Regions from separate parts of the Musicola paradisiaca NCPPB 2511 genome, predicted to be linked through region 2. Evidence: predicted binding sites of a transcription regulator. Region 2 holds the regulator's gene; each other region holds the start of a gene.

Region 1 (7,761 bases), 820 kb from region 2:
GATGGTTTTCCCTGCACCGCGCCGGACGAGTCGACAACCCGTCGATGGCGCCGTGTACTAACCGGTTGAGCAGCGTGCGGCCGGTACGAGCACGGCTGTTGTCCCGTATCAGCATAATCACCGCCAGCGCCAGCACGCAGCCGATAATCTGCCCGATGGCGTTATCCAGAAATTGCGACAGATTAAACGTCATTGGGTTATCCAGTACCAAAATATTGATGGTGCTCGCCAGCGCGCCCAACGACCCTAACCGCCGCTTCTGGATTTCGATGCCGATGACGAACGTCATTACGCCGATACAGAGCCCCAGCAACAACAGGCTTTGCTGAGTGGCGGGCAACACCAGCATGAACATCACCGCCCCCAGCGGTAACGCTATCAGCGTACCGATCAGGAAATCCTTGGCGGCCATCAGCGGATTGGGTAAACGCATCACCAGTGCGGTCACTACGCCCAACATCACCATACACACGCTGCCGGATGTCCAGCCGGTCAGCAGCCAAAACAGGCAGCCGACGGCGGTAGCCACGCCGGTACGCAGGCCGTTGATCAACGCATGATGGGTTTCCGCCGAGCTGGCGCGCACCGGCGTTTCCGCTTCCAGTATCTCGGTTTCCCGCTGGCTAATGCGCGCATTGGTTCTGATGCCGGCCGCCAACAGCTGATAGCGGGAAGACGCCGCCAGCCACCCCACCAGCGGCGCAGGCAAGCGACTGCTATGGCTGGCCGCCAGATGGCGCAACTGTCGCAATTGACGGCGCAGATCACCCGGCGTCGTCACCGGTTGTTCCAGCAGCATCAGCAGACCGCCCTTCACTACACAGTCGCCGTCCCGTCGCATCAACCCGATTTCACCAGCCAGGGTCATCATCATCCAGGACTGGCTTAGCAGGGTCTTCATCCGCCGCCAGGCCGGCTGCCAGTGCGACGACTCCATCAGCAGAATATTGCGCATGCCGCCGATGGCCTGCGTTTTCCGCAACAGCCCATGCCAGCAGCTATCGACATCGTCTGTGGCCGCACGGCCCACACAGCGTTGCAGTAGCTGGTACTGTCCCAACAGCAGATCGTCGATGGCGCGATCGACATCCTGTTTAACCGAACGGGGAGAGAACACCAAATCCGCCAGAATGACGCAGACGATCCCCAAAATAATCTCGCTGCAACGCTCAATAGCGAATTGTGGAATAGCACGCGGCGAACTCTGGCTGGTGATGATGATGATCAGCGCGGTATACCCCGCCAGTGCAAACACATACGAGTTTTCCGTTTTCACCAGCGACGAGATCCACACGCACACCCCGGCCCACAGGCAACACAGCATCAGCATGACCACCGGCGCCCGCACCGTCGTCATGATGATCACTAACGCGCCAAAACAACCGATGAAGGTGCCGAGAATACGTAGCAGGCCGCGATGGCGGATTGCGCCGGAAAACGGATCGCCCCCCGCGACGAACGCAGGCCCGGCGGCCACGATAGCGGCAGTCAGCGCCGCCCAGCGTGGCGTTTCCATTTCAAACCAGAACCCCAGCACCAACGACAGCACCACGGCCAGACTCAGCTTGCAGGCAAAACGCAGCCGGGGGAAAACGGAACTGTTCATCGTACCGCTCCGGTTAACCGAACTCGCGCAGCCGATGCAGCAGTTGCAGCAATGGCGACGCCGATTGCACCTCTGGCGTCTGCTCGCCCGTCACCAGAACGGTGGCGGTGGTTCCCGCCGGGTAACGATCACCCCACTGCTGCGTCAGACGGATTTTTACCGGTACCCGCTGCGCCAGACGCACCCATTCCAGACTGGCATCGACCGTCGCCAGCCCTTTGCTGCCCACCGTGCTGCTGCTATTGGCGATCCCGGCGGAGATGCTGTCCACCGTACCGCGCAGAATCTGGTTGCTGCCGAGCGGCGTAATTTCCACCTGGCTGCCGGGCCGGATCCCGGCCAGTTTGGTCTCTTCCATATAAGCCAGCAGGTAGAAGGAATCCTTTTTCACCAGCGCCACCGCTGTCGTACCACGGGTGATGAATTCGCCGGAGTGTACATTCAGGTTGGTAATCCAGCCATCCGCCGGCGCCCGCACCACGGTGCGTTCCAAATCCAGTTTAGCCAGCGCCAGTTGCGCCTGGGCTTTGGCCAACTGATGTTGGGTGGTTTGCAGCGCATTGCCGGACTGTTCGATCTCTTCGCGCGACATCACCTGTACGCCCAACCGTAAACGCCGGGTCGATTCGCGTTTTTTCTCTTCCGCCAGCGCCTGATAGTAGGAGACATCCGCCTGCGCCTCTTCCAGCGCCTGCTGGTAGCGCGGTTGATCGACGACAAACAGCACGTCGCCCTGTTGTACCGGTTGGTTATCCTGCACACGCACCGACGTCAACAACCCGCTGACGTCCGGCGCAATCGCCACCACGTCGGCGGTAAATTTAGCGTCACGAGTCCAGGGGGATTCGGTATAGAACGACCAGACTTTGACCAACGCCACAGCGGCCGCCGCCACCACAATGAGCGTCATCGCAACACGGCTCAGTTTTTTTGTGATGATGTTTAAAACAGAGGCTCTCATGGCACTTACACTCCCAGGTGAAACAGCAGGTAAAACAGGCAACAGAACAGCGAGGTATTGAACAGTGCCGGGTGCCAAACCCATTCGTAGATACCGGAGGAATGCAGCAGGCGAATGCAGATGAAGAACAGCGTCAGCGACACCAGCAGCACAAAAAAGATCGGCGGGAATGACAGGCCGAACAGCACCATGACCGGGAGTGAATGCATCCTCTTTTTCCTTACCTGACCGGCTATCTGTTCAGCAGCAGCGTGAATCAGCGCGTGGATAACACCACGCCGCCGATCGCGCGCCGCCAGGGGACAAAGGCAGAACATCGCCGCCATCGGTATGGCTACCGACAGAGGGAGGACACATCAAGCTGACAAACCATGCAGACTGAGCGGGAACAACGTTCGGTACCCATTCTGTGTGATGCGCGTCTTGACTGAACAATAGCGATTGCAGGCGTTGATTTAATGGTTGAGAAGCGCGATGTTAAATCAGCGTTTTTTAGTCTAAAAATACAATAACAACGGGGAAGTTCGGCTGTAATAGCGCACCACCCCGGTTAAAGCGCCTATATTATGGTGCTTTATTATGATGTTATCTACGCACTGTGATCTAAATCACTTTTAAGCCAGAGTTAATAATGGAACGACTAAAGAGCATGTCCGTGTTCGCCAAAGTGGTGGAGTTCGGAACCTTTACCGCCACAGCACGACAATTGGGAATGAGTGTTTCCGCCGTCAGCCAGACCATTACTCGGCTGGAAGACGAGTTGCAGGTAAAACTGCTCAACCGCAGCACACGCAGCATCGGTTTGACCGAGGCGGGGAAGATTTATTACTACGGCTGTCGTCGCATGCTGCACGAAGCCAACGAAGTCCACGAGCAGCTATACGCTTTCAACAATACGCTGATCGGTACACTACGCATCGGCAGCTCCTCCACCATGGCGCAAAACGTCCTTTCCGTCATGACCACCGATCTCCTAAGACAATATCCCGGGCTCTCAGTCAATCTGGTGTGTGGTATCCCGGCGCCTGATCTGATCGCCGATGGGCTGGACATTGTCATCCGGGTCGGCGCGCTACAGGATTCCAGCCTGTTTTCCACCCGGCTAGGCTCCATGCCGATGGTGGTATGCGCCACTAAACGTTATCTCGCAGTGCACGGCACGCCGGAAAAACCATCCGACATAGGAAACCTGTCCTGGCTGGAATACAGCGTGCGCCCGGATAGCGAATTCGAACTGATCGCACCGGAAGGTATCACCACCCGGATCACTCCGCAGGGGCGTTTCGTCACCAATGATCCGCAAACCCTGATCCGCTGGCTGCAAGGCGGGGCGGGGATCGCGTATGTCCCGCTGATGTGGGTGCTGGAAGATATCCGACGCGGCGACATGGAAATCCTGTTTCCCCGGTATCACTCCGATCCTCGCCCGGTATACGCGCTCTACACCCGCCGGGACAATCTGCCGCTGAAAGTGCAAATCTGCATCGACTACCTGACCGAATATTTCCGCAAGGTAGCGCTGATTTACCAAGGCTACCGGCAGGACGCTGCGCCGGATGACGCGCCGCAGAAATAAATCAGGCCGCATCCGCGGCCTGAACAGAACAAATAACGCTGAATCACTCAGGCGGTGCCGCCGACCGTCAAGCTGTCCAGCTTCAGCGTTGGCTGGCCCACGCCAACCGGCACGCTCTGGCCTTCTTTGCCGCACACGCCCACGCCTTTGTCGAGCGCCAGATCATTGCCGACCATGGAAATCTGCTGCATGGCTTCAATGCCAGAGCCGATCAGCGTCGCCCCTTTGACCGGCGTCGTGACCCGGCCGTTTTCAATCAGATAGGCTTCCGAAGTAGAAAAGACGAACTTGCCGGAGGTGATATCCACCTGGCCGCCGCCGAAGTTCGGCGCATACAACCCGTATTCCACGCTGGCGATAATCTCTTCCGGCGTCGATTTACCCGCCAGCATATACGTGTTGGTCATCCGCGGCATCGGCAGATGGGCGTAAGACTCGCGTCGGCCGTTACCGGTCGGCGCCACGCCCATCAGCCGGGCGTTCAACTTATCCTGCATATACCCTTTAAGAATGCCGTTTTCGATCAGCACGTTGTACTGCCCAGGGACGCCTTCGTCATCCATCGCCAGGGAACCACGCCGATCCGCCAGCGTGCCGTCATCCACCACGGTGCACCGTTCGGAAGCGACCTGTTGGCCGAGCTGGCCGCTGAACACCGACGTGCCGCGACGGTTGAAATCGCCCTCCAGGCCGTGCCCCACCGCTTCATGCAACAGCACACCGGGCCAGCCGGCGCCCAAAACCACCGGCATAGTGCCAGCCGGCGCGGCGACGGCGGAGAGATTGACCAGCGCCATACGCACCGCTTCTTTGGCCCAGGCATCCGCCCGCGCTTCCCCTTCCGACAACTGCCAGAAAAAGTCGTAACCGGTACGAGCGCCGCCGCCGCTGGAGCCGCGTTCGCGACGGCCATCCTGTTCCACCAACACGCTGACCGACAACCGCACCAGCGGGCGAACATCCGCCGCCAGCGTACCGTCGGTGGCGGCCACCAGCACCAGTTCATACACGCCGGTCAGGCTGGCAGTCACTTCCTGCACCCGAGCATCCGCAGCGCGCGCAGTCGCATCCACCCGTTGCAACAACGCGATCTTATCTTCGCGCGTCAGGCTATCCAACGGATTGAGCGCCGGATACAGGCCGCGATGGGCAACTTCCCCCAAGGTTTTGATTCGTCCGTCACCCTGCTCGCGCACAATGCTGCGCGCCGCCAGGGCGCTCTGCCGCAATGCTTCGAGGGAGATTTGATCCGCATACGCAAACCCGGTTTTCTCGCCGCTGACGGCACGGATCCCCACCCCCTGATCGATATGCCAGGAACCGTCCTTGATGATGCGATCTTCCAGCACCCACGACTCGTGGTAGCTCGACTGGAAGTAGAGATCGGCGTAATCGATACGGCGTTCGCTTAAGGTTTCAAGGATGGCCTGGAGATCCTGATGGCCCAGCTTATTTGATGTAAGTAATTGCTCACTGACAAACGTCAGACTCATAGCTCGCCACTCTTCTTGTCACTGTGATCGGATAACGGGCAGCGCGATTATTTCGCCGCTTCCGCGCTCTTCGCTTTCTGCGCTTCCCGCACCACTTCCTGAATTTTGGGTTGATCCACACTACCGGAAATCTGGTAGCGGATCAGGGAAATTTTGTTCCATAACGGAGCCAACACCTTGCTGGCGGCAAACACGGCAGCCCCCACCACTGGATTCACCACAAACGCCGTCGCCACACCGACCGTCGCAGAAATTTCCGGCGCCACCACCGCGTCCATGGTGATCTGACGTTTCACCAGATCGATGTCTCCCTTCATGGCGATATCCGCCTCAAGGCCGTCCACCAGCAGGTTGTCGGTATGTAGTATGCCGTCTTTGATCCAGGCGGTACTGCGAACAGAATCAAAATAGAACCCTTTGCCAAACGTATCGCTGAAATCGAACTGCATCTTACGCAGCAGCGCATCGAAGCTGATCAGCCGCAACAATTGCCCCGCTTGTCCGGCACCGACGTTGACGATTTCACCCTTGCCGATATCGGTTTTCAGAATACCGCTCAGGCTGGGAATATCCGGCGCCCAGGGAGAACCGTGCCAGTACAGATCATAATCGATGGTAAAAGCGCCGGCCCGCAGCGGGCTGCCCACGCCCAGCCATTCGGAATTCTTCGTCAGGCTATCCCCGGACAACCGTCCCTTGAGCGCGGTTCGGGTACCTTCGCCATTCTCCTGCCAACTGCCTTCCAGCGTCAGTTTCGCTTTGCCGCTGTCCACCACGCCGCCACTCAGCAACAGCCGGTTTTTCTCCGGCAGCAGGCTTCCTTTCACTTTCCCGACGTTCAGCCCCATCACCCAACACTCCGCACAGCTGAACCGCAGCGCAGGCAGGTCTTCGAAACGAATGCTGGGATCGTTCAGCGGCGATTTCTTCTCAGCCAATGCGACCGGGTTGGTGGCATCATCGCCCTGCCATTGCGGATTGTAGTACAGGTAACGCAGGTCGCCGCGCCATTCGCCGCTGGGTGGAATAAACAACCGGCCGTCAAGCTCGCGGCCGACCACCGAAATGTCGTTGCCGTTATCCTGAGCCCGGCTGGTAAGCACCACGTCATGCCACTGCTGCCCCAGCACTTTTAGCTGCGATGAGCTCAGCGTCACGCGATCCGGCAGGCGGAAATGGCTGGAAGCCACCTGCGGCGCCAGCGTGCTGCGCATGCCCGGCAATAAAGCCAGCCAACGTTCGCCGTCCAGCGCGGGCAACGTCAATGTCAGCGATGAATCATCCGGCAACGACGGTGTTTTGCCGCCCTGCTGCCAGGCGGCCCGCTCCAGCGTGACGGTGTTGTCCCGCAACAACCAACGGCTGTTGAAACGCTGGTGCTTACCCAATGATCCCGACAACTCAAAGCTGCGCACATCGCCTTTGGCGTTGGCCTGCAATGTCATGGCCTCACCCTCGGCCTTGTTCAACGGAGACGGTAAGTGACTGCTTACTTCCTTCAAATCAGCCTGCACGCTGACATCGTAACTGGCGATGCCGCGGTAAGGCAGCGTTACCTGAACCGCACTCTGCCAGCCGGCATTCCCCTTCAGCGCCGTCGCAACTTGGCTCGGTAATCCCGGTAGTTGCGAAGGCTGCCAACGCCCCAGCAGGCCGACATTCACCAGAAACGCTTTTTCCTGTTCCTGGGTAGAAAAAGTGAACGTTAATGGTTGCTCCAGCCAACGCGCCTTCAGCGTTTGGCTGACCAGATTGCCGTTATCGTAATGAAACTGCCCCGCTACTGATTGCAACAGGACATCCAACGGTTTGATATACAGACTGTTATTGCCCAAAACAACATTACCGCCGGCACGTACCCGACCACCGTTCAACGGAATATCCAGATGCAGATCGCCAAGCACCTCGCCGCCGATTTGCACCTGCGACAGCGCATTGCCCAATGAGCCCTTCAGCGGCGTATGAACAAAGTAATCGCTCACTTCTTTACCATCGCCGCGTAGCTGGCCATCAATCACCAGCTTCTCTTTGCTGTAATCGGCAATCACGGCGTTGATATCGCGCCCTTCCACATTGCCCAGCCCGACGCTGGGCGCCTGCATCCACAGGCCGTTATTCATAAAAT
Region 2 (7,761 bases):
GTCAACCTGGAGTGGATGCAGAAACTGGTACGGGATATCAACGACCGCGGCCACTCACGCGAAGCGGTGATGGATTCGGTGGTTCGCTCGATGGAGGACTACATCACCTATATCACCCCGCAGTTTTCACGCACGCACATCAACTTCCAGCGCGTCCCGACAGTCGATACCTCCAATCCGTTTGCCGCCAAATCCGTTCCATCCATGGATGAAAGTTTTGTCGTGATCCACTTTCAGGGGATGAGCAACATCGACTACCCCTACTTGCTGGCCATGCTGCAAGGTTCGTTTATTTCGCACATCAATACGCTCGTGGTGCCGGGAGGGAAAATGGGGCTGGCGATGGAGCTGATTATGACGCCGCTGGTACAGCGGCTACTGGCGGGCGATAACATCGGTTAAAGCGTGGCGCGGCAGCCGTACAACCGCCGCGCATGATGTGCAACCGACCGGGTCATTCCAGTTCGACGACTTCATGGCTGTGAGTGATATGTACCGTTTTTCCCAACATCAGCGCGACGGAACAATATTTTTCCGCCGACAGCGCGACGGCGCGCTCAACTGCTTTGTCGGTCAAGCCGCGCCCTTTCACAATGAAATGCAAATTAATCGTGGTGAACATACGCGGCGCTTCTTCGCGGCGCTCCGACGTTAATCGTACTTCGCAATCCGCGACATCCTGACGCCCTTTCTGCAAGATGGATACCACGTCGACGGCGCTGCATCCACCCGCCGCCATCAGCACCATTTCCATCGGACTCGGCGCTTTGTCTCCGGCGTTTCCATCCATCAACACCTGATGCCCGGAGGCGGACTCGCCAAGAAACGTTAACCCTTCAACCCACTTCACCCGCGCCTGCATAACATTGACCCTCAACTATTTTTTAAAAATTACATCGCTTATGTATAAACCCGACTAAAATCAGAGTTTAATCATGCTGAAGCGAGACAACACGAGACACTACACACAACCTGTGTTAAAAACGGGGAAATAATCCGGTGTGTGAGCCTCTACCAGACACATCCTGATTATGACGTCACCCGATAGACAGCCTCAGTATATTCCCTGACGTCATTCCGCCTGAGTGGAATTTAAATATAACTATGTTATCACGCCGTACAGGGAACTCTGAGCCCTGTGATTTGCGCAGTGAATTACAACAGAGGATAACAGCGAATGGTTCTCGGCAAACCGCAAACAGACCCGACTCTCGAATGGTTCCTTTCTCATTGCCATATTCACAAATACCCATCGAAGAGCACGCTTATTCACCAGGGTGAAAAAGCAGAGACGCTTTACTACATCGTGAAAGGCTCGGTCGCCGTGCTGATCAAGGATGAAGAAGGTAAGGAAATGATCCTGTCCTATCTCAACCAGGGAGATTTCATTGGTGAACTCGGCCTGTTTGAAGAAGGTCAGGAACGTAGCGCCTGGGTTCGGGCCAAAACCGCCTGTGAAGTCGCCGAAATTTCCTACAAGAAATTCCGCCAGCTGATTCAGGTCAACCCCGATATTCTTATGCGTCTGTCTTCACAGATGGCGCGCCGTCTACAAGTCACGTCCCAGAAAGTGGGAAATCTGGCGTTTCTTGATGTAACGGGCCGCATCGCCCAAACACTGTTAAACCTGGCCAAGCAACCCGATGCCATGACGCATCCTGACGGCATGCAGATCAAGATTACCCGTCAGGAAATCGGTCAGATCGTCGGATGTTCTCGTGAAACCGTCGGCCGTATTCTGAAGATGCTGGAAGACCAGAATCTGATTTCCGCGCACGGCAAAACCATTGTGGTGTACGGTACACGCTGAGTCATTGCGACGCCGGATCAAAAAGAGCGTGCTGCGGCACGCTCTTTTATTTTCAGCAACAGACGAACTTATTGCTCCACAACCTTCGCGACCGCCTGTTCGAACAGCGCCATGCCTTGATCGATATCGTCCAGTTCAATCACCAGCGACGGCACAAAGCGAATCACATCCGGCCCGGCGACCAGAATCATTAACCCCAGTTCGGCCGACGCCGACAGGAAATCGCGCGCACGACCATGCCACGCTTTCTTGAGTTGTGCGCCAATCAACAGCCCCATACCGCGGACTTCATCAAAAATGCCAAACCGCTCATTGATACGGTGCAACGCCGCCGCAAAACGTTCATGACGAGCTTCCACCCCAGACAGCACTTCCGGCGTATTGATCACATCCAGCGCCGCTTCCGCCACCGCGCAGGCCAGCGGGTTGCCGCCGTAGGTGGTGCCGTGCAAACCGACGCTCATGACGGACGCCACTTCCTCGGTGGTCAGGCAAGCGCTGATGGGGAAACCGCCGCCCAACGCCTTGGCGGTGGTCAGGATATCCGGCCTCACGCCGTAATGCATGTAGGAGAACAGCTTGCCGCTGCGGCCCATGCCGCACTGCACTTCGTCGAACACCAGCAGCGCGTTGTACTGGTCGCACAATTCACGCACACCGGTGAGGAATTCCGGCGTCGCCGGCGTAATACCGCCCTCGCCCTGGATCGGTTCCAACACCACGGCACAGGTATGATCGTCCATCACCGCCTTCACCGCCGCCAGATCATTGAAAGGCACATGGATGATATCCGCCGGTTTCGGCCCGAAGCCGTCGGCGTACTTGGCCTGCCCGCCTACTGAAACCGTGAACAGCGTCCGGCCATGAAACGCCTGATAGAAAGCGATGATCTTGGTTTTATACGGACTATGGCGCTCGATGGCGTAATGACGAGCCAGTTTGAACGCCGCTTCATTGGCTTCCGCCCCCGAGTTGGCAAAAAACACCCGGTCGGCGAACGTGGCGGCAATCAGCTTGGAAGCCAGACGCAAAGCCGGCTCGTTGGTAAACACGTTGCTGGTGTGCCACAGGGTTTCGCCCTGCGTTTTCAACGCCTCAACCAGCGCCGGATGACAATGTCCCAGCGCGGTAACGGCAATACCGCCGGAAAAATCGATGTATTCTTTGCCCTGCTGATCCCAGACACGGCTCCCTTTACCCTTCACCGGCACGAACTGCGCGGGCGCATAAATCGGAAGAATGACCTTGTCGTATGTTTCCCGCGTTACTGCTGATTTTTCTGTCGCCATCTGCTGCCCCGTGATGATATCCCATTGTCCAACATGAAAATATAGTCAATAAATATGCATAAAAAATCACACGAGCGCAATCGATAAATCCGCTCGCCCGTCGACGCTATTCACTATCCGTTTATAAATTCATGAAATTTTTCAACAACTGATGCCCCTGTCGGCTAAGAATACTCTCCGGATGAAACTGTACACCTTCCAACGGCAACGCTCGGTGGCGAATACCCATGATTTCATCCGGTCGCCCATCCCGTTCCGTCCAGGCGGTCACGTCAAAACAGGCCGGCAACGTTTCAGATGCCAGAATCAGCGAGTGATAGCGAGTCACCGTCAACGGATTTTCCAGCCCGAGAAACACCCCTTGTCCGGAATGACGAATCGCCGATGTTTTGCCGTGCATTACCTGCCGGGCCCGGATCACCTGAGCGCCAAACGCTTGCCCTAACGCCTGATGACCAAGGCATACCCCCAGAATCGGCAGTTTGCCGGCAAAGTGACGGATGGCAGCCAGCGAAATCCCGGCGTCGTCCGGCGTACAAGGGCCGGGCGAGATCACCAGCCGCTGCGGCGCCAAACGCTCAATATCCGCCAGCGTCAATTCGTCATTACGCATAACCGTTACCTGCGCGCCCAGCTCGCAAAAATATTGGTAGAGGTTATAGGTAAAGGAGTCGTAGTTATCGATAATCAAAAGGCTCATCGTATTAACCTGTGGATATTATTTATGTAAATCAATGCGGTAACTCCCGTTACCGTACGATGCCCGTCACGGGATAGGAGTATAGCGGGGGTGGCGGAAACGTGTCGACCAGACGGGGCGGATTTCACCTTACCGGAACCCTCCGTTGCGCCATAAACGTCATTTGCCTGCATCAGTTTGGACGAGAACGGTGCGAAGACAACATACAACGCCTGTTCAACGGACAGGGTCATGTTCGCGCCAACGGAACGAATGAGTGCAGCGAGTAAACCGAGGCGTACACGCCGTGCGTGAAGATTTAGGGCGTCACCCTGGGCAATAGAATAGCCTGGCGGGATCGACCGGGCAGCACCATGGCGGTGGCCCGGTACCGGGAATATCGCTACAAAGCTCTCCCCGTCATCATTCAACTTATCGCTATGTTTGCCTCACGACTTCAGGCGCTGATCAGGCAAGACAGGCGCAGATTCTGCCCCCAGCCTTTGCCGCCGTTATCCACGCGCCAGATATTGACGGTAAATCCCGTATTGTTGATGCCAGTGATCGTCAGCGCGAAGGTGTCCGGAATACTGCCCGGCGCATACTCGGAGCCCTGCAACGGCGTCACCGCCACCACCGGCGTCACGCCAGCGGCCAGCGGCTGGGGGAAACTAACCCGCACCTGCTGCGCACCGGCAGTAGTACGATTGGATGAACCAACGCCGGCGACAAACGCCAGAACCTTGGGCATTTCGAGAGATGGCATAGTCATATAACCTCCTGAATAGATTGAATTATACCTGAAGTCAAATTCGCTCAGGTGGTCATATACTGCCGCGGTATTCTTCGGCTGGATTGGCGAAAACCGGGTGTTTTACCGCCAAAATAACGGTGCCATCATCCATGAATTCTCAGCCGTCAGGCGTAGAAAATCCTATCCGTCGTCGAGTGCGGCTCAACGCAGATGCAGACGGTGACGGCAGCGTAGCCAGAATGAAGGCTTCAGGGCCGGACGCGCAGCCGCCAGCGGATAGAAACTGTGCACCCTCAATGGTCCCCTGTCCGACGTCAACCAGAATCGTTGCTGCTCCTGATACAGCCATACTGTCCGTTGCTGCATCGGGTCATGACATTCCAATCGCAGTGCGTCCGATTGCGCGACCAGCAACAATGCCAGGCTTTGCCAGGGCTTGCCGTCGGGAAATACCCGCAACGGCAACCAGCAATGCTGTGCGGCGGCCTGACACAACATAGGCCAGTGCCGCTGCATGGTATCCAGCCCCAGCCGGTCGCCATCCGCCAGCGAGGGCTGCAATGAAACGTCCAGCTCCACCTGCCGGAGCAGCTCGAAGCGCCGCAACCACTGCTGCAACGCCGCGACAACTTGCTGTGCATCGGGGTATACCGGGGAACCGGCAAACTGACAAGCCCACTGAAACCAGAGATCTCCCGCTTCCTGTTCCAGTTCCGGCAGGTCGACGAGGATATCCGCTGGCCAGCGCGGCTGGCGTTTGCCGCCGTGGCACAGCGACCGCCAGAGCACCCAGAGACTCAGTGTCTGTTGATACCAGCGCCCCCAGTGGTCGTTGCAACCGTAACCCTGCCACCACCAGCTACCGTCATACTGTTCAGGATGCTCAAAAAACGCCTGTTCAAGCCGCACTTTCAACGCCGGACGAATCACCTTCCAGCATTGTTGCAGTCGCTGTTCCACCAGGGTCTGCCGGTTCAACACCGAGGGCGGCATGCCCTTCAACCCATAGAAATCCGCGCGGAACATCAGCGCCTCCCGGGAGGCATCGCAGCCAGACGCCGCCGCTCTGCATCGTCGAGGCGAGTATTCAACTGCTCCGCCGCATCCAGCGCGTCGGCGGAACTGGCTCGATCGAGTTCCAGCGTCAGCCCGCAATGCGCGCAGCGCGGGTTGACGCCCTGTTGCAGCAATTGCCAATGTACCGCGATCGGGTGCTGACACCCTGGGCAGGCGATGGAGCCCGCGTCGATAAATTGTTTCCGACTCATGCTTTATTCTCCCCTTCCGGCAACGGGCGGCTATAGCCCGCCTCATCCATCAGCCGTAACAACCGGCTGATACCGTTAGGAAAATCCCCCGGCTGGATTGTCAGCTTGATGCGCATATCCATCTGGGCGCCGCGGTGCTGTCCGCCGTCTCCCGCGTCCATACGCCCCAGCGAGGCTTTCATCTGCAAACGCCGGGGCGCCATAAAGCCGTTTTCTTCCTCGGTCGAGGCCAGGCCGGGAGAGGTGGCAGACAACTCAAAATCATTGATTTTTATACCGAACTCAAGATCGGCATGCTTGGTCTGCATCATCGGGATCGGCATCAGCGACAGAATGGGAATCTGGTGCTCCGTGCGTTCAATCCTGCCGTCCGCACCACACTTCTCCGTAAAAAAGGCGGTGGTTCGCAGCCGTTTTCCCTCGCTGGTGTGCTCGAAACCGAGCTGTTCCACCATTTCCAGCGTCGCTTGCGCCGCCTGATGTTCTGCCTGAACAAACCCAAGCAGCGGGGCGCCAATCAGTTCGTAGAACTCGATGGAGTCTTGTTTTGACATACATCCACTCCTTATTCATGCACCAGTTTCTGCACCAGGGTGCCATCCTGCTGATGACTCTGCGTCCAGACATAGTTTTTGAAACCGCCTTTTAACTTCAATGTCGACAACGTATTCACCGGACGCTCACGTAAACGATCAGCACAAACTTCTACTTCCAGATTGAAATCTTCGCTGCACTCCATCAGAAAACGCACCGAGTTTTCCAGCTCATCCAGCTCGCGATCCGTCACCTGCTTCAGTTCGTTGCGCAGCTCCGGCATCACCAGTCGCAGGCTTTCCGACAGCTCCAGATCCTGGGTCGCTATCTGCACGAAACGGTCAACCAGCAGCGGCGCCGCCTTATCGGACTGAAAATGCCCTTCCTCGTCCACCAGCTGCGCTTCGTTAAGCAGTTGAATCAGCGATTGGCTCAATTTGCTGCGCTCGGAACTATTGCGCAGACGCATCAGCAACGTGCGCACTGCGGGCTGCATGGTGTCGATGCCGTCGCGGTTGGTGAGGTATTGATCGCTGTGCTGGCACATTTTCTCCGCCAGTTGCAAACCACCGCAGGCGTACATGCGTTCCAGTTTAAGTTTGTCGTCGTAATCGTTTTTCCGTACCTTGACCCCGGTGATGGCGAACTGCAGTTCAAACTCGAACGAATCCAGCGCCACCCGGGGGACGGAATAGCTGCGCAGCACCGGATCCTGCTGATAGAAGCGGCTGGTGTCGCGGGAACAGATATCGGATGTCACGCGCGCTTGGGTCAGGTCGGTCAATACCGTGCCTAAAAATTGGTCTAGCTGTGCCATGATGCTCCTCGTGATAGATCAATAGGCGGAACCTCGTTTGAGGTTCCGCCTGGCGACGGATTACGCGCTGGCCGTTGTCGTGGTGGCGCTGGCGGGTTTGCTGGTAATGCACTCCTGCAGAATATTCAGCACCTTGTTCATCCCTGCCGGCATGTCGTCCTGAACCGCATGCAGGTTGATATCCATGGTGTATTCCACGTTGTATTTGGAATCACGCGCGCTGCTGGAGTCCTTCTTGCTGGAATAGGCGGCAGAAAAATTGACTTTCGCCCCCCAGCCAGACCAGGAAGCATTCGCCTTCACATCCAACTGCGAGCTGGAAGAGCTCTTGTCGCTGGTGGTGGTGGAGGCGGAGATGTTGGCCTTGAAGGCGATATCCAGATAATCGATGCGCAGATACGGGATCGGCACGATGGTTAACACGGGGACGGACAGTGTTGCGTTCTGGCCTTCTTTTTCATACTTGAACACCACGGAACGAATCTGCCCATCCTCGCCAATCGCCACCTGGCGGATAAAATCCACACTGCTTTTCGCTGCGTTGGCCTGTGCTTCTACCGCTGCATTCAACGGGCCGCCGATCAGAGTACCAAACGGAATATTACCCAAT
Region 3 (7,761 bases), 160 kb from region 2:
TTTACTGGTTGGTGATTATCGCCTATTCCTGGTTCCAGACCCGACTGGAGAAGAAACTGAGCCATTCCCGGCAGCGTTAAGGAGCCGACATGATTAGCGTAAGAAACCTGACTAAGCGGTTCGGTGAGCAGGTCGTGCTGAACGACATCAGCCTGGACATCGAAGAAGGTGAAGTCGTCGCCATTATCGGCCCTTCCGGTTCCGGTAAATCGACGTTACTGCGTTGTCTGAACCTACTGGAAAAGCCGGAGGCGGGCACTATTACTATCGGCGACCAGACGCTGGATACCCGTCATTACACCACCAAAGCCGAGTATGCACTGCGTCGACAGACGGCGATGGTGTTTCAGAATTACAACCTGTTCAAGAATAAAACCGCGCTGGAAAACATCACCGAAGCCCTGATCGTGGTGAAAAAAATACCGAAAAAGCACGCGGAGGAGATTGGTCTGGTGCTGCTGGAGCAGGTAGGCCTGTTGCCGCAAGCGAATCAGTACCCGATCACGCTGTCCGGCGGGCAACAGCAGCGCGTCAGTATCGCACGGGCATTGGCGGTGGATCCGAAGGCGATTCTGTTCGATGAACCCACTTCTGCACTGGATCCAGAGCGTGTTCATGAAGTGTTGCAAGTGATTCAGAAACTGGCGGCCAACACCACCACCATGGTGATTGTGACGCATGAAATGCAGTTTGCCAGAGAAGTGGCGGATCGGGTTATCTTTATGGCGGATGGGCATATCGTGGAGCAAGGGCCGGCAGAGAAGGTGATCCGCTTCTCCGACAATCCGCAGACCCGCCGTTTTCTGCGCCAGCTTACAAATATAGAAGAACCGTCAGAGTTTGATATCTGACGCGCATCGTTTGTTCACCTGCTATGCCTGGGGTGCCAGGCGGTTCTGATCCCAGGGCGAAAAGAGGAGTCACCTACCATGAAAGTGCACACGCAGCATGAGCCGTTGGCACAGTATATTCAGGCGTTCCGGCACGAACTGCATCAGCACCCGGAGCTGTCCAATCAGGAATTTGAAACCACGCGGAAGATTCGCGCTGAACTGGAGAAAGAAGGCATCCGCATTTTGGATCTGCCGTTGAAAACCGGTCTGGTGGCGGAGGTGGGTGGTTTGCAGGATGGCCCATTGGTGGTGGTGCGCTCCGATATTGACGCACTGCCGATTGAAGAAGAGTCCGGTGTCGAATTCAGTTCGAAAAACCCCGGCGTGATGCATGCCTGCGGGCATGATTTTCACTCCTCTGCCGCGCTGGGCGCCGCGATTTTACTTAAACGCGCGGAAGCGGAATTGAAAGGCACAGTGCGGATTTTGTTTCAGGCGGCGGAAGAAACCGGTCTCGGCGCACCGGAAGTGATTGCGGCCGGTGCGTTGGACGGCGCAACCGCCATTTTCGGTATCCACAACGATCCGACGCTGCCGGTCGGCGTCATCGGTGGTAAAGACGGTGCGCTGACGGCGGGAGTCGACCGCTTTGAAATCAACATTGCCGCCAAAGGCTGTCACGCCGCCAAGCCGCATGAAGGTAATGATCCGATCATCATCATCGGCCAACTGATTACCGCGGTGCAGACCATCGTCAGCCGCAACGTACCCTCGGATAACAACGCGGTGGTATCCATCACCCAGGTGCACAGCGGCAGTACCTGGAACGTCATCCCGGATACCGCCTATGTGGAAGGCACGGTGCGTACCTTCAGCCAGGAGGCGCGCGATCTGATTGAGCGGCGTTTTCGCCAGGTGGTGGCCGGCATCGCCAGTACCTTCGGCGCAGAAATCGAATTCATCTGGCACGCCGGCCCGCCATCGGTGGTGAATACGCCGCGTTGGGTGGAGTTTGCATTGCAGGTTGCCGGCGACGAGGGTTTTGACGCGCGTCGGGTGGAGGCCAGCCCGATTGGCGAGGACTTCGCTTTCTACCAGCAGAAACTGCCGGGTACCTTTATGATGGTCGGCTCCGGCGGCCCGTATGCGCTGCATCACCCCAAATTCCGGGTGGATGACCAGGCGCTGTTCCCCACTGCGCACTATCTGTATCAACTGGCGAAGCTATCGCTGGAGCAACTGTCGGCGCACTGATCAACGTGATTCGACGCAATAACAATAACGCCGGCAACCAGCGCCGGCGTTGTCATTCATCCAGCCTGACTTGGCACGGCAATGGCTACGTGTTGCTATCGGCCTGAAAACTGACAGGATGTCTTGTTGGTTAATGGCGACAATTCTTGCTATGTGACGTCTCCATTCGGAGACATTTAATTGACTGATATAAAAGAATTTTATTTCGCATCGATGCAGTTGTTGCCAATTGGCGACTCTTTCTGTGAACCCCGTCGTTATTTTTAGGCCGACGTTGTCGCCAGTTGCCGTAAAAATAAATTAAATGCTTAAAATTCAATAAATTAATTTTTATGTTGAGTGTGGTTTTTTTGGCACGATATCTGCTTTATCTGTTGTGTAGATGCTCATTCCACTCTCTATGCTTGCTTCGGCTTCATAAACCTGGGAATGACGCAGAGCCTTTATGGTGCCTTGGCGTCCAACTGCCGGTGAAGGTGACTTCCCGGGTTTGCGGACGCAACGTTGAGTGGGGCACTTAAACAGTTGTCTTTCAGACCTGATTTTTATTAGCGCTTGCCTTTGATTGGGCAAGCGTTTTTTTTTGCGCCCAAGGTGGCGGCTATGTTGAGGCCGTATTTTATTGATGAAACACCTGTAGTTGCCGCCGGCAAACATGCATATCGGCGGTTAAGCCGTGATCAGTGTCGGCAAATGCTACATGGTCTGTAGGTCTGGGCGGGAGGGTTTCACAGTAGGGCGCGTTTCAGGTAATAAATCGGCGCCTGTATAACGCATCACACTATTTGTAACATGCGTTTTGTAACAATGATGTGATCAAATCACGTTATGCGTAACATGTGTTATGTAACATGAATTAAAGTGATCCGCTTCAAACTTTTGACCTTAAATTTAACGTTTTATAGCTACTACTTTTTATCCGGTAATTTTATTAGGTAATGAGGTGCGGCATGGTCGAAAGTACGCAATCCTGTGTGGTGGAAGGAAAGAAAAAAGTTAATGTCATTCATCAGGAGTGTCATTATCAAGGCAGCGGAACGCTGGTTAAAATAACCCGCGGCGGTATTTGCGGCTCGGATCTTCATTATTATCACGAAGGGAAAGTGGGTAATTATGAAGTCAAACAACCCATGGTTTTAGGCCATGAGGTTATTGGTGTTATTGAGCAGAGTGATAATAAAGAATTACGTTATCAGCAAAAGGTCGCGATTAATCCCAGCAAGCCCTGCGGTCATTGTAAATATTGTCTCGCTCACGAAGAAAATCAGTGCGTATCGATGCGCTTTTTCGGCAGCGCTATGTATTTTCCGCATGTTAACGGTGGTTTTACTCAATATAAAGTTGTCGATACGGCACAGTGTATTCCTTTTGACAATCAGGCTGACGATCGCGTGATGGTATTTGCCGAACCATTGGCTGTGGCAATTCATGCCGTCAATCAGGCCGGCGATATTAAAGGAAAACGGGTGTTTGTGTCCGGTGTCGGGCCTATTGGTTGTCTGGTGGTCGCAGCCGCGAAAGCGATGGGCGCGGCTGAAATTGTCTGTGCCGACGTTAGTGAACGTTCTCTGGCCCTGGCATCTACCATGGGCGCCACCCAAACGGTGCATGCCCAATCGGGCGATTTCTCGGATTATCTGCGGGATAAAGGTTATTTTGATATTTCGTTCGAAGTCTCCGGCCATCCCCAATCGATTGTGCGCTGTCTGGAAGTGACCCGTGCCAAAGGCGTTCAGGTTCAGGTCGGTATGGGTGGCGCGGTTCCTGATTTTCCAATGATGATGTTGATCGCCAAGGAAATTAAGCTGGTTGGCACATTCCGCTTTACGGAAGAGTTCGCGACGGCGGTGCACTGGCTGAACGACCATATTATCGATCCATTGCCGCTGCTGAGTGCGGAATTTACGTTTACCGATCTCGAAGAGGCACTGTTATTCGCTTCGGATAAATCAAAAGCAGCAAAAGTACAGTTGGTCTTCTGAATAAATATTGTGAAGAGAGCAGAAAATGAAAAATATATTTTCACTGGAAAATAAAAAAGTTTTGATTACCGGATCGGCCCAGGGTATTGGTTTCCTTTTGGCTAAAGGATTGGCGGAACAGGGTGCTGAGATTATCGTTAATGATATTACCGCCGAGCGTGCGGAACATGCCGTTGCGCAATTAACGGCGCAAGGGTATCGCGCTTACGCCGCACCGTTTGACGTTACCCGCTGCCAGGAAGTGAATGAAGCCATTGACGGAATAGAAAAAAATATTGGCGCAATAGATGTACTGATTAATAACGCGGGTATTCAGCGCCGCCATCCTTTTACTGAATTTCCGGAAAATGAGTGGAATGATGTGATTGCGGTGAATCAGTCCGCCGTCTTTTTTGTTTCGCAGGCGGTGGCCCGTAACATGGTGGAGCGCCGTGCCGGAAAAATCGTCAATATTTGCTCCATGCAAAGTGAATTGGGTCGAGACACCATTACGCCGTATGCCGCATCGAAAGGGGCGGTAAAAATGCTGACGCGCGGAATGTGTGTGGAACTGGCGCGTTACAATATTCAGGTGAATGGTATTGCTCCGGGTTATTTCAAAACAGAAATGACCAAGGCGTTGGTGGAAAATCAGGAATTCACCGCATGGCTGACGAAGCGCACACCCGCAGCCCGTTGGGGCAATCCTGAGGAGTTAATCGGCGCGGCGGTTTTCCTGTCATCCGGCGCATCCAACTTTGTAAACGGGCATTTATTGTTCGTCGACGGCGGTATGTTGGTCGCGGTTTAATACCACCGACAAAATATAAATAAATTCGAATTAGCGGATACACCGTGTCTATGGCGGCGAGATTCTCGCTGCCTTTATTACAGGAACATCTTATGCCTTTAGTCATTATTGCTATAGGGGTCGCGTTATTATTGATCCTGATGATTGGATTTAAAATAAATGGCTTTATTGCATTAATTCTGGTTGCCGCCCTGGTCGGCGTCGGTGAGGGTATGGCGCCACTGAAAGTCATGTCTTCTATTCAGTCCGGGATTGGCGGTACGCTGGGCGGGTTATCCATGATTCTGGGTTTCGGCGCCATGCTGGGACGTTTAATTTCGGATACCGGCGCGGCACAGCGCATTGCGACAACCCTTATTCACCATTTCGGGAAAAGCCGGATTCAATGGGCCCTGGTGATTACCGGCCTGATTGTCGGGCTGGCCATGTTTTACGAAGTGGGTTTTGTCCTGCTGTTGCCGCTGGTGTTTACCATCGTGGCGGCGGCGCAACTCCCGCTGTTGTACGTTGGCGTTCCCATGGTCGCCGCACTGTCCGTTACGCACTGTTTTCTGCCGCCCCACCCAGGGCCGACCGCCATCGCCACCATTTTTAACGCCAATCTGGGCGTGACGCTGCTATATGGGATGATCATTACCATTCCAACGGTAATTATCGCGGGGCCGGTGTTTTCCAGGTGTTTGAAGAAATATGAGAAAGAGCCGCCCAAGGGGTTGTTTAACCCGAAAATTTTCACTGAAGAGGAAATGCCGGGTTTTGGCGTTAGCCTGCTGGCGGCGATTATCCCCGTCATTCTGATGGCTGCTGCGGCGATCTGCGAAATGCTGTTGCCAAAAGAGAATGCGGTTCGGCAATGCTTTGAGTTTATTGGCCATCCGGCGGTCGCGTTGTTTATCGCCATCGTGCTGGCTGTCTTTACGTTGGGGCTGCGCGGTGGGCGGAATATGGCGTCGGTGATGGACATCGTCAGCGATTCCATCGGTGCGATCGCCATGATCCTGTTTATCATCGCCGGCGGTGGCGCATTCAAGCAGGTTCTGGTCGACAGCGGCGTAGGGCAGTACATTGCCGAACTGATGAAAGGGTCGTCGCTGTCGCCGTTATTGATGTGCTGGACGGTTGCGGCGTTGCTGCGTATCGCGCTGGGGTCGGCCACGGTGGCCGCAATTACGACGGCGGGCATCGTGTTGCCGCTGATTTCGGCCAATCACGCCGATCCGGCGCTGATGGTGCTGGCGGTAGGGTCGGGCAGCGTGATTGCCTCACACGTTAACGATCCCGGTTTCTGGTTGTTTAAGGGGTATTTCAACCTGAGTGTCGGCGAGACATTAAAGGTGTGGACGGTGATGGAAACGTTAATCTCTGTTCTGGGTATCATCGGGGTATTGATATTGAATAATATTATTCATTAAGCATTAACGGCATGCGGGGCAGGAACGCTGCGGCTTCCTGCCCCGAAGAGCAGCGTGAAGAGGCGTGATGAGAAAGTATCGGGTTTCCTTGCAGGATATCGCTAATCTGGCGAATGTCACCAAAATGACGGTTAGTCGTTATTTACGCACGCCGAATCAGGTTTCTCCTGAAACAGGAAAAAAGATTGCTCAGGTGATGGCGGATATTGACTATATCCCCAATCGTGCGCCGGAAATGTTGCTGAATATAAAAAGCTATACGATAGGTGTATTAATTCCTTCGTTTACCAATCAGCTTTTTGCCGACATGCTGGCAGGTATTGAATCTGTGACATCCGGTAATCAATACCAGATTTTGATTGCTAATTATAATTACAAACGGGACTCAGAAGAAAAACAGATCCTCAATCTGCTATCTTATAATATTGACGGTATTATTCTTTCCGAAAAATCACACACCTTACGGGCAGTGAAAAACCTGCGCAATGCCAATATTCCCATTGTGGAAGTGATGGATACCGAAGGCGAAAGTCTGGATATGGAAGTCGGGTTTCAGAATAGCCGTGCGGCGTTTGATATGGTGTCGACGATGCTGGAAAATCGTCAGAAAAAGAAAATTATTTATTTTGGTTCCCAGGATGATTTGCGCGACGAATTACGTTATCAGGGGTATTGCGACGCAATGCGGCAACACGGGTTGTCAGCCTATCGAATTAACCCCAGATCTATTTCTTCCATGCAGCTTGGGGCACAACTGATCGAACAGGCGTTTATTGAGTATCCCGATCTGGATGGAATATTTTGCACCAATGATGATATTGCCGTCGGCGCATTATTATATTGCCTGAGAAAAGGTATTCGCGTACCTGAAGAAGTTTCTATCGCCGGGTTTCATGGCCTTGATATCGGACGAGAAATGATACCCAGCCTTGCCACTGTTATTACCCCCCGCTTCGCCATTGGGCAACGGGCAGCGACCATTTTGCTTAATAAAATCAGTGACAGAGACTACTCAACGTATTCAACGGATTTGGGTTATCAGATTTACCGCGGAGATACGTTGTAGCATCGCGTTCCATTCAATAAATAGTACATACTGATAACCATCACGATGAAAATACTGCCCTGTCTTTGGCGATGATCATTACCTGCTGGTGAGTTCATGGTTCTTTTGATAAAGGAACGCGGCTGCAATACCAACAATTATTCAATGCTGATTCAGGTCGCTACATGAACACCGCCCTGCTTTCTTGGTGCAGGGCGGGCGTATTTTATTTCTGCTCGGTTTGCAGAGTGAGTGTAAGCCCTTCGCGCCGCATACGGGCGGCATCTTCATACCTCTTCAGCCGGTCGAAAGCGTCGGCGCACCAGGCGTAGTCATACGCATCCGGACGCAGTGCCAGCGCGGCCAGAAAAGCTTCGCTGGCCTGTTTCCATTCGCCGTGTTTCATCAGCAATTGACCCAGCGTGCTGTGCAGCAGGGCGTCATC
Region 4 (7,761 bases), 2.2 Mb from region 2:
TAATCTGGATAGCTGGGGAAAACACGCAGGAGCAACCGCGCGCACCTTGTCCAGGCTGTTTATGCGCCAGACCGGTTTGTCATTCGGCGCATGGCACGATCGTCTGTTGCTATCCGAAGCCTGGCGTCAGCTACATGCCGGGTACAACAACGATGCACTCGCCCTTCATCTGGGTTTTTCGTGCGGAGATGCTTTCGGGCACTGGTTCAAACGCATCGCGGGTCTAACGCCGGGGCAAGCGCGTCGGCAGTGTCAAACGGCGCGTGTGCTCCCCTCCCAGACCGTTCGCCGAGATACCTCACGACTGCGCTAACGCCGGGTGCCCAGCACCGAGCGCCTCGGCCACGCCATCACTGCCGTTTATTCCTTGAACCCGCTTGCGAATTTGGGATGGCAGGCTTGAATTCCGCCCGGCCGCTCAACTAGCTTGTCACTACCCCCGAAGAGAGCGCGGCCTGGCCTGCACCCCGCAATTTACGCCTTCCTGCGTGGTTCGCCCCAGCGATGTAACCGGTTGCTGTTGCCGGCGCCGCCTTCTCATCCGGCGGACGTCTTCCTCTGACCATGAGAACGATAACAATGACACGCTTACCCACGATATGTCGTACCCCCAACGGTGTTGGCGCTAAGCGCCGCGCTGCCTTTGCTGTTTTCCCCGCTGGCATCCGCCGTCCAACAGGCGGTATTGGAGACCCGCGATATCAGACTGATCAGTGTTGATGGCTTGCAGTTCAGGGATCTCAACCGGGATGGCAAACTCAACCCGTATGAAGACTGGCGTCTGCCGGCGGCGGTGCGTACCGCCGATCTGGTATCCCGCATGACGCTGGCGGAAAAAGCCGGCGTGATGATGCACGGTTCGGCGCCGACCGCCGGGAGCGTCATCGGCGCCGGCGCGCATTATGACCGGCAGAGCGCCCGCGCGCTGATCGCCGATCTCCACATCAACAGCTTTATCACCCGCCTTTCCGGCGACAACCCGGCGCAGATGGCGGACGAAAACAACGCATTACAGCAGTTGGCGGAAGCCACCCGGCTGGGGATCCCCATCACCATCAGCAGCGACCCGCGCAATGCCTTTCAGTCGCTGGCCGGCGCCAGCAGCGCCGCGGGTAAATTCAGCAAATGGCCGGAAACACTCGGGCTCGCCGCCATCGGCGATGAGACGCTGGTGAGACGTTTCGCCGATATCGTCCGGCAGGAATACCGCGCCGTCGGGATTACCGAAGCGCTGTCGCCGCAGGCGGATCTCGCCACGGAGCCGCGCTGGCCGCGCATTGACGGTACCTTCGGCGAAGACCCGGCCCTGACGAAAAAAATGGTGCACGGCTACGTCGCCGGCATGCAAAACGGCACCGGCGGCCTTAACGATGGCAGCGTCATTGCGGTGGTCAAACATTGGGTCGGCTATGGCGCGGCGCAAGACGGCTGGGACAGCCACAACGCCTACGGCAAATACGCCCGTTACGGTAAAGATGGGTTGCAATCCCACATCGAGCCGTTTACCGGCGCCTTCGCCGCCCACGCCGCAGGCATCATGCCCACCTACTCCATCCTGCGCGGCGCCACCTGGCGCGGCGTGCCTATCGAACCGGTCGGCGCCGGTTTCAATAAGTTTCTGCTTACCGACCTGCTGCGCGACCAATACGGTTTTGACGGTGTGATCCTCAGCGACTGGCTGATTACCAATGATTGCAAGGGTGATTGCGTCACCGGCGTCGGGCCGGGCGAAAAACCGGTGCCGCGCGGCATGCCCTGGGGCGTGGAGCATCTGACGTCCTATGAACGCTTTATCAAAGCGGTCAACGCCGGCATCGATCAATTCGGCGGCGTCACGGATTCAGCCATGTTGGTCAAAGCGGTGCGGGAAGGCCGTTTGCGGGAATCCCGGCTGGATGCGTCCGTCACCCGGATCCTGCAACAGAAATTCCAGACCGGGCTGTTCGAACGGCCGTTCGTTAAGGCAGAACAGGCGGGAAACGTGGTCGGCAATCCGCAATCGCAGCAACTGGCTAATAATGCCCAGGCGCAGGCACTGGTGCTATTGCAGAACAAACAGTTGCTGCCGCTGCGTCCGGGGAGCCGGTTGTGGGTCTACGGCATCGACCCGGCGGCGGTGAAAAATGCCGGCTTCATACCGGCCACGCGGCTGGAAGAGGCCGACATCGCGCTGATCCGCACCCGCACGCCCTACGAGCAGCCGCATAAAAACTACTTTTTCGGCAGCCGACACCACGAAGGTTCGCTAGCCTTCAGCGCGGATAATCCCGACTATCAGGCTATCGTGCGCGCCAGCGCCCGCGTGCCTACCGTCGTCACCCTGTATCTGGAGCGGCCCGCCGTCCTGGCGAATGTGGTGAACAAGACCCAGGCGCTGGTCGCCAATTTCGGTGTTAGCGACGCGGTATTGCTACAGCGGTTGTCGTCTTCTGCGGACTATACCGCCAGGTTGCCATTCGAGCTGCCATCCTCCATGCAGGCGGTGCTGAAACAGCGTTCGGATCTTCCCCACGACAGTGCCGCCCCCTTGTTCCCGTTCGGGTTCGGGCTGCCGCGCTGATGCGGTTTCCGTAACGGCTTCCCCCGGGGTCTCCGCACGAGGCCCCGCTTAGCCGTGCCTCCCGATAACCGGCAGACAACGGCAGACCCAGAAAATACCGCCCGAACGTGCTTGGCCCTACCGAGCCGAACCCATGCGCACCGTTCGCACGCCAGTACGCACTGGACGCCTGCATGAATCCGCTGAAAGTATTTTGTGATGCGTAGCACACCTACAGGAGTAGCGTTATCATACTTCCCCTTCGCTCAATCAGGAGTTTCCGTCCTATGGGTAATGCATTCATCCTTTGCTGGCAGTATTTGCGCGCTTTCGCGCTGATCTCTCTCTGTCTTTTTGCCGGCAACGCGGTATCCGCGCTGCTGCCCATTACCATCCCCGGCAGCATTATCGGCATGTTGATACTGTTCGCTCTGTTGGCCTCGCAGATCCTGCCGGCCCGTTGGGTCAAACCCGGCTGCAATCTGTTTATCCGCTATATGGCGCTGCTGTTCGTCCCCATCGGCGTGGGCGTGATGAACTACTACGATCTGCTACTCAGTCAGTTCGGCCCGATTGTGGTGTCCTGCTTGTTCAGCACCATCATCGTCATGCTTGTGGTCGGCCATACGACCCAGATGATGCAACGCGATCGCCGTATTCCTGACACATCCGCCAAACCGGGAGGAAGCAACCATGCTGAATAATATCGGGTGGTCGCTGCCGTTGACGCTGGTGGTGTTTTTCGCCGCGCGCCGGCTCGCCATGACACTGAAAATGCCGTTGTTCAATCCGCTGCTGATGTCCATGCTGGTGATCATCGCCATCCTGCTGATGCTGCACATTCCCTACGCGCACTATTTCGCCGGCAGCAGTGTGCTCAACAGCCTGCTGCAACCGGCGGTGGTGGCGTTGGCGTTTCCACTGTACGAACAGTTGCACCAGATCCATGCCCGCTGGAAATCGATTATCAGCGTATGTTTTATCGGTAGCGTAGCGGCGATCGTGTCTGGTACGGCCATTGCACTGTGGTTGGGCGCCACCCGCGAAATCGCCGCGTCGGTGCTGCCCAAATCCGTCACCACGCCGATCGCCATGGCCGTCGCCAGCACCATCGGCGGCATTCCCGCCATCAGCGCAGTCTGCGTGGTTTTCGTCGGTATTCTCGGCGCCGTACTGGGCCATACGCTGTTTAATCGGGTGAATATTCGCACCGCCGCCGCGCGCGGCCTGGCGATGGGCACCGCGTCGCACGCCCTCGGTACTTCGCGGTGTGTCGAAGTGGATTACCAGGAAGGCGCGTTCAGTTCTCTGGCGTTGGTTATCTGCGGCATCATGACATCGTTGATTGCCCCCTTCCTGTTCCCGGTGCTGATGCGGCTATTCGGTTGATGCTCCGCCGTGGAGCGCCCCCGCAAGCGGCGTTTCCACACGCCTTATCGATGGCGTTCGCCGAATTATCGATGCCGCACGCCAGATGCCGGTTGGAATACAGGTGCGAGGGGCGACGAATGGATGCACAAAACTGGAATGCCTCACACATTTCTTCTCTGCATTTCACTCATTTCATTTAAAAAGTGATAAAAATCACACATAACAGCGTGATCGCTTTCTACCATTCGTATCACAGTCGTCACCATCCAAGAGGGTTCTCATGCAAGCACGTTTCCAGAGCGCATTCACCCATCTGTCTGCACCGTTACAGTCTGCATTGGCGCCGATGCTGGCGCGGGATGATTTTTCCGCCATGCTGACCGCAGCCGAAGTCAACCATCTCTGCGGCCAGTGCCGGATCACCGTTGATGCGCTGGCGTTCGCGCTGCTCCCTTTGGCGGCGGCGTGTGCGTTGACGCCAATTTCCGCCTTCAAGGTCGGCGCTGTGGCGCTCGGGGACAGCGGCGCATTGTACTGGGGCGCCAATATGGAGTTCTCCGGCGCGCCGTTGCAACAAACCGTGCACGCCGAACAAAGCGCGGTAGCCCACGCCTGGCTGAGGAATGAAACCGCGTTACGGAGCGTCACCGTCAACTACACGCCGTGCGGGCATTGCCGTCAGTTCATGAACGAACTCAACAGCGCATCGACGCTGAACATTTGCCTTCCAGGCCGTTCGCCGGCCCGCCTTGGCCATTATTTGCCCGATGCGTTCGGCCCACGCGATCTGAACATCAGCACCCTGCTGATGGATAACGTAGATCGTGGCATGACGCTGCCGGAATCCGATGCGCTGACCGCTGCTGCGCTCGATGCCGCCAATCGCAGCCACGCCCCTTATAGCCAGGCGTTCAGCGGCGTGGCCTTACAGGGCGAGCGCGGTATCTATACCGGGCGTTACGCAGAAAACGCAGCGTTTAATCCCAGCCTGCCGCCATTGCAGTCCGCACTCAATCTGATGAATTTGTCCGGCGAATCCCATGACGCAATACAACGGGCCGTGCTGGTGGAACCACGCCGCGCCGCCATCAGTCAGTGGAGCGCCACGCAATCACTGCTTGCTATGTTGGGGTGTCAGGACACCCGCCATGTTCTGGCGGAGTAACGTCGCCTTTCCCGTCAGCCCGCGGTCAACACCTCGGGTTGACGCCTGCCAATCGGCCATTTGGCCAGACCTACCGCCGTGTTCACCCTGCGCCGTGCGCAAGCAGGAGAGGCCGACGACCATCGCCCGAGATAACGACGCCACAAGGTGGCGATCGCCGTTGTTCATCCGTCAACCTGCCGCTAAACCGCCGGAAATGGGCAGTATTTGTGACTCCTTCCACATTTTCGTTATATGCAAGTCATGTGTAATTATTTTAATTAACATTTCCTGTACATATCAGCTGGGTACTTTAAGATCCGCGCTACCGATACACGGCGTTGGTTCGCCAACAGGTTTCCGCTACCTAAAAGAGTTAAAAAATCATGGAATTGGAATACGAAAGTAAACGTCCACTCTATATCCCTTACGCCGGTCCCATTTTGCTCGAATTCCCCCTGCTGAACAAAGGCAGCGCCTTCAGTGACGAAGAACGCGACCACTTCAACCTTCATGGCCTGTTGCCCAAAGCAGTAGAGACCATTGAAGAGCAGGCAGAACGCGCCTGGCGTCAATATGAGTCATTTAAGAACGACATGGAAAAACATGTCTATCTGCGCAATATCCAGGACACCAACGAAACCCTGTTTTACCGCCTGCTGGCCAACCACCTGAGCGAGATGATGCCCATCATCTACACGCCGACAGTCGGCGCCGCGTGCGAAAACTTTTCTGATATCTACCGCCGTGCGCGTGGTCTGTTCATTTCCTACCCGAACCGCGAACACATCGACGACATGCTGCAGAACGCCACTAAACAGAATGTAAAAGTCATTGTGGTGACTGACGGCGAACGTATCCTTGGCCTGGGCGACCAGGGTATCGGCGGTATGGGCATTCCTATCGGTAAGTTGTCCCTGTACACCGCGTGCGGCGGGATCAGCCCGGCCTATACGCTGCCGGTGGTGCTGGATGTCGGTACCAACAACCCGCAGCGACTGAACGACCCGCTTTACATGGGTTGGCATCATCCGCGTATCACCGGCGAGGAATACGACGAGTTCGTCGATGATTTCATCCAAGCGGTTAAACGCCGTTGGCCGAACGTTCTGTTGCAGTTCGAAGATTTCGCCCAGAGCAACGCCATGCCGTTGCTGAAGCGCTATCGCGACGACATTTGCAGCTTCAACGATGATATTCAGGGAACCGCCGCCGTGGCGCTGGGGAGTTTGATCGCCGCCAGCCGCGCCGCCGGCAGCCAACTGCGCGACCAGACCGTTACCTTCCTGGGCGCCGGCTCCGCCGGTTGCGGCATCGCCGAACAGATCATCGCCCAGATGAAGTCCGAAGGACTGAGCGATGAAGAAGCCCGCGCCCGCGTATTCATGGTGGATCGTTTTGGGCTGCTGACCGACAAGCTGCCGAACCTGCTCGATTTCCAGAGCCAACTGGTACAGAAGAGCGAAAAACTCAGCAAATGGGACGTGAACAGCGACGCTATTTCACTGATGGATGTGATTCGCAACGCCAAACCGACCATTCTGATCGGCGTATCCGGCCAGCCGGGTCTGTTTACGGAAGAGATCATCCGTGAAATGCACCGTAACTGCCCGCGTCCGATCGTGATGCCGCTGTCCAACCCGACCTCTCGCGTCGAAGCGCGTCCGGAAGACGTTATCCGCTGGACCGACGGCGCCGCGCTGGTCGCCAGCGGCAGCCCCTTCCCCCCGGTGAAATACAAAGACCGCGTGTACCCGATCGCACAGTGCAACAACTCCTACATTTTCCCGGGTATCGGTCTGGGTGTGCTGGCATCGGGCGCTAAGCGCATTACCGACAGCATGCTGATGGCCGCCAGCCGCGCGCTGGCCGACTGCTCTCCGCTGGCGGCGGATGGCGAAGGCGCTCTGCTGCCGGATCTCGGCACGATCCACGATGTCTCCAAACGCATCGCGCTGGAAGTCGGCAAAGCGGCGCAATTGGCCGGCGTGGCGGAACTGACCTCCGAAGACGCGCTGCACAAGGGGATTGCCCATAACTTCTGGCACCCGCAGTATCGCCAGTACAAACGCACCTCGTTCTAATCACGATTGTTCGGTTCTTGAAGCGCGGCAACGTCCGCGCTTTTTTTATTCACCCGCGCCGACTCCCCTCACAGATATCTCCTGTCGCGTTCTCCCCAGGGGCGATTTCTGCCATAATGCGACACCATTACAGGCATATTCGATTGTGCTATGCCGTACATACCCTTAATCATTCGAGCGGCCGGGCCGCACGCCTGTGTGTTGAACGATGCAATGCCTCAGCCGCACGCGCCAGCCCCACCGATGAGCCGAATCATGCCGCCGACACACCGGCGACTTGCGTATGACAGGTATAGCCGAATCACATCACGGAGCGGTTATGGATACTTCAGGCTTACTTTCTCTGGAACAGGCGCTGCAAAAAATGCAGGCGCAGGTTTCCCCTCTTACTGCGGCTGAAACGGTGGCGCTTTCACAAGCGGCAGGCCGTATTACCGCCGTGCCGGTCACGTCCCCGGTGAATGTTCCCCCCTTCGATAATTCGGCGATGGACGGCTACGCTATTCGCCACAGCGATTGGCGCGGCGAACCGATGCCTGTCGCCGGGAAGGCGTTTGCCGGTATTCCCTTTGCCGGCGAGTGGCCTGTCGGTACCTGTATCCGCATCATGACCGGCGCGCCGA

The links. Region 2 encodes CRP, which controls carbon source genes, mostly activating them, when cyclic AMP is high. Its sites were predicted from a motif close to ATGTGANNNNNNTCACAT; they were not measured.
Region 1: aaeR (HTH-type transcriptional activator AaeR) is a predicted target of CRP. The motif match lies at 3,164-3,181, and genes of this name have one in related genera.
Region 3: idnD (L-idonate 5-dehydrogenase) is a predicted target of CRP. The motif match lies at 2,947-2,964, and genes of this name have one in related genera.
Region 4: cdd (cytidine deaminase) is a predicted target of CRP. The motif match lies at 4,112-4,129, and genes of this name have one in related genera.

What each region holds. Positions count from the first base shown of each region.
Region 1 is NZ_CM001857.1:4,221,178-4,228,938, forward strand. It holds gene aaeB (p-hydroxybenzoic acid efflux pump subunit AaeB) at 1-1,606, opposite strand, end outside; gene aaeA (p-hydroxybenzoic acid efflux pump subunit AaeA) at 1,620-2,567, opposite strand; gene aaeX (p-hydroxybenzoic acid efflux pump operon protein AaeX) at 2,573-2,776, opposite strand; gene DPA2511_RS23590 (hypothetical protein) at 2,771-2,932, shown strand; gene aaeR (HTH-type transcriptional activator AaeR) at 3,199-4,143, shown strand; gene tldD (metalloprotease TldD) at 4,191-5,636, opposite strand; partial or broken gene yhdP (AsmA2 domain-containing protein YhdP) at 5,684-7,761, opposite strand, start outside.
Region 2 is NZ_CM001857.1:406,324-414,084, reverse strand. It holds gene DPA2511_RS01895 (phosphoribulokinase) at 1-402, shown strand, start outside; gene DPA2511_RS01890 (OsmC family protein) at 455-862, opposite strand; gene crp (cAMP-activated global transcriptional regulator CRP) at 1,178-1,810, shown strand; gene argD (bifunctional acetylornithine/succinyldiaminopimelate transaminase) at 1,879-3,099, opposite strand; gene DPA2511_RS01875 (aminodeoxychorismate synthase component II) at 3,221-3,799, opposite strand; gene DPA2511_RS22315 (hypothetical protein) at 4,236-4,550, opposite strand; gene DPA2511_RS01860 (hypothetical protein) at 4,734-5,558, opposite strand; gene DPA2511_RS01855 (hypothetical protein) at 5,558-5,800, opposite strand; gene DPA2511_RS01850 (DUF2589 domain-containing protein) at 5,797-6,354, opposite strand; gene DPA2511_RS01845 (hypothetical protein) at 6,366-7,151, opposite strand; gene DPA2511_RS01840 (DUF2589 domain-containing protein) at 7,212-7,761, opposite strand, start outside.
Region 3 is NZ_CM001857.1:247,463-255,223, forward strand. It holds gene DPA2511_RS01145 (amino acid ABC transporter permease) at 1-80, shown strand, start outside; gene DPA2511_RS01150 (amino acid ABC transporter ATP-binding protein) at 90-851, shown strand; gene DPA2511_RS01155 (M20 peptidase aminoacylase family protein) at 930-2,087, shown strand; gene idnD (L-idonate 5-dehydrogenase) at 3,038-4,069, shown strand; gene idnO (gluconate 5-dehydrogenase) at 4,095-4,859, shown strand; gene DPA2511_RS01170 (gluconate:H+ symporter) at 4,952-6,271, shown strand; gene idnR (DNA-binding transcriptional regulator IdnR) at 6,339-7,337, shown strand; gene hemY (protoheme IX biogenesis protein HemY) at 7,543-7,761, opposite strand, start outside.
Region 4 is NZ_CM001857.1:2,843,068-2,850,828, forward strand. It holds gene DPA2511_RS12580 (AraC family transcriptional regulator) at 1-313, shown strand, start outside; gene DPA2511_RS12585 (glycoside hydrolase family 3 protein) at 617-2,560, shown strand; gene DPA2511_RS12590 (CidA/LrgA family protein) at 2,827-3,243, shown strand; gene DPA2511_RS12595 (CidB/LrgB family autolysis modulator) at 3,233-3,928, shown strand; gene cdd (cytidine deaminase) at 4,191-5,075, shown strand; gene DPA2511_RS12605 (NAD-dependent malic enzyme) at 5,441-7,138, shown strand; gene moeA (molybdopterin molybdotransferase MoeA) at 7,458-7,761, shown strand, end outside.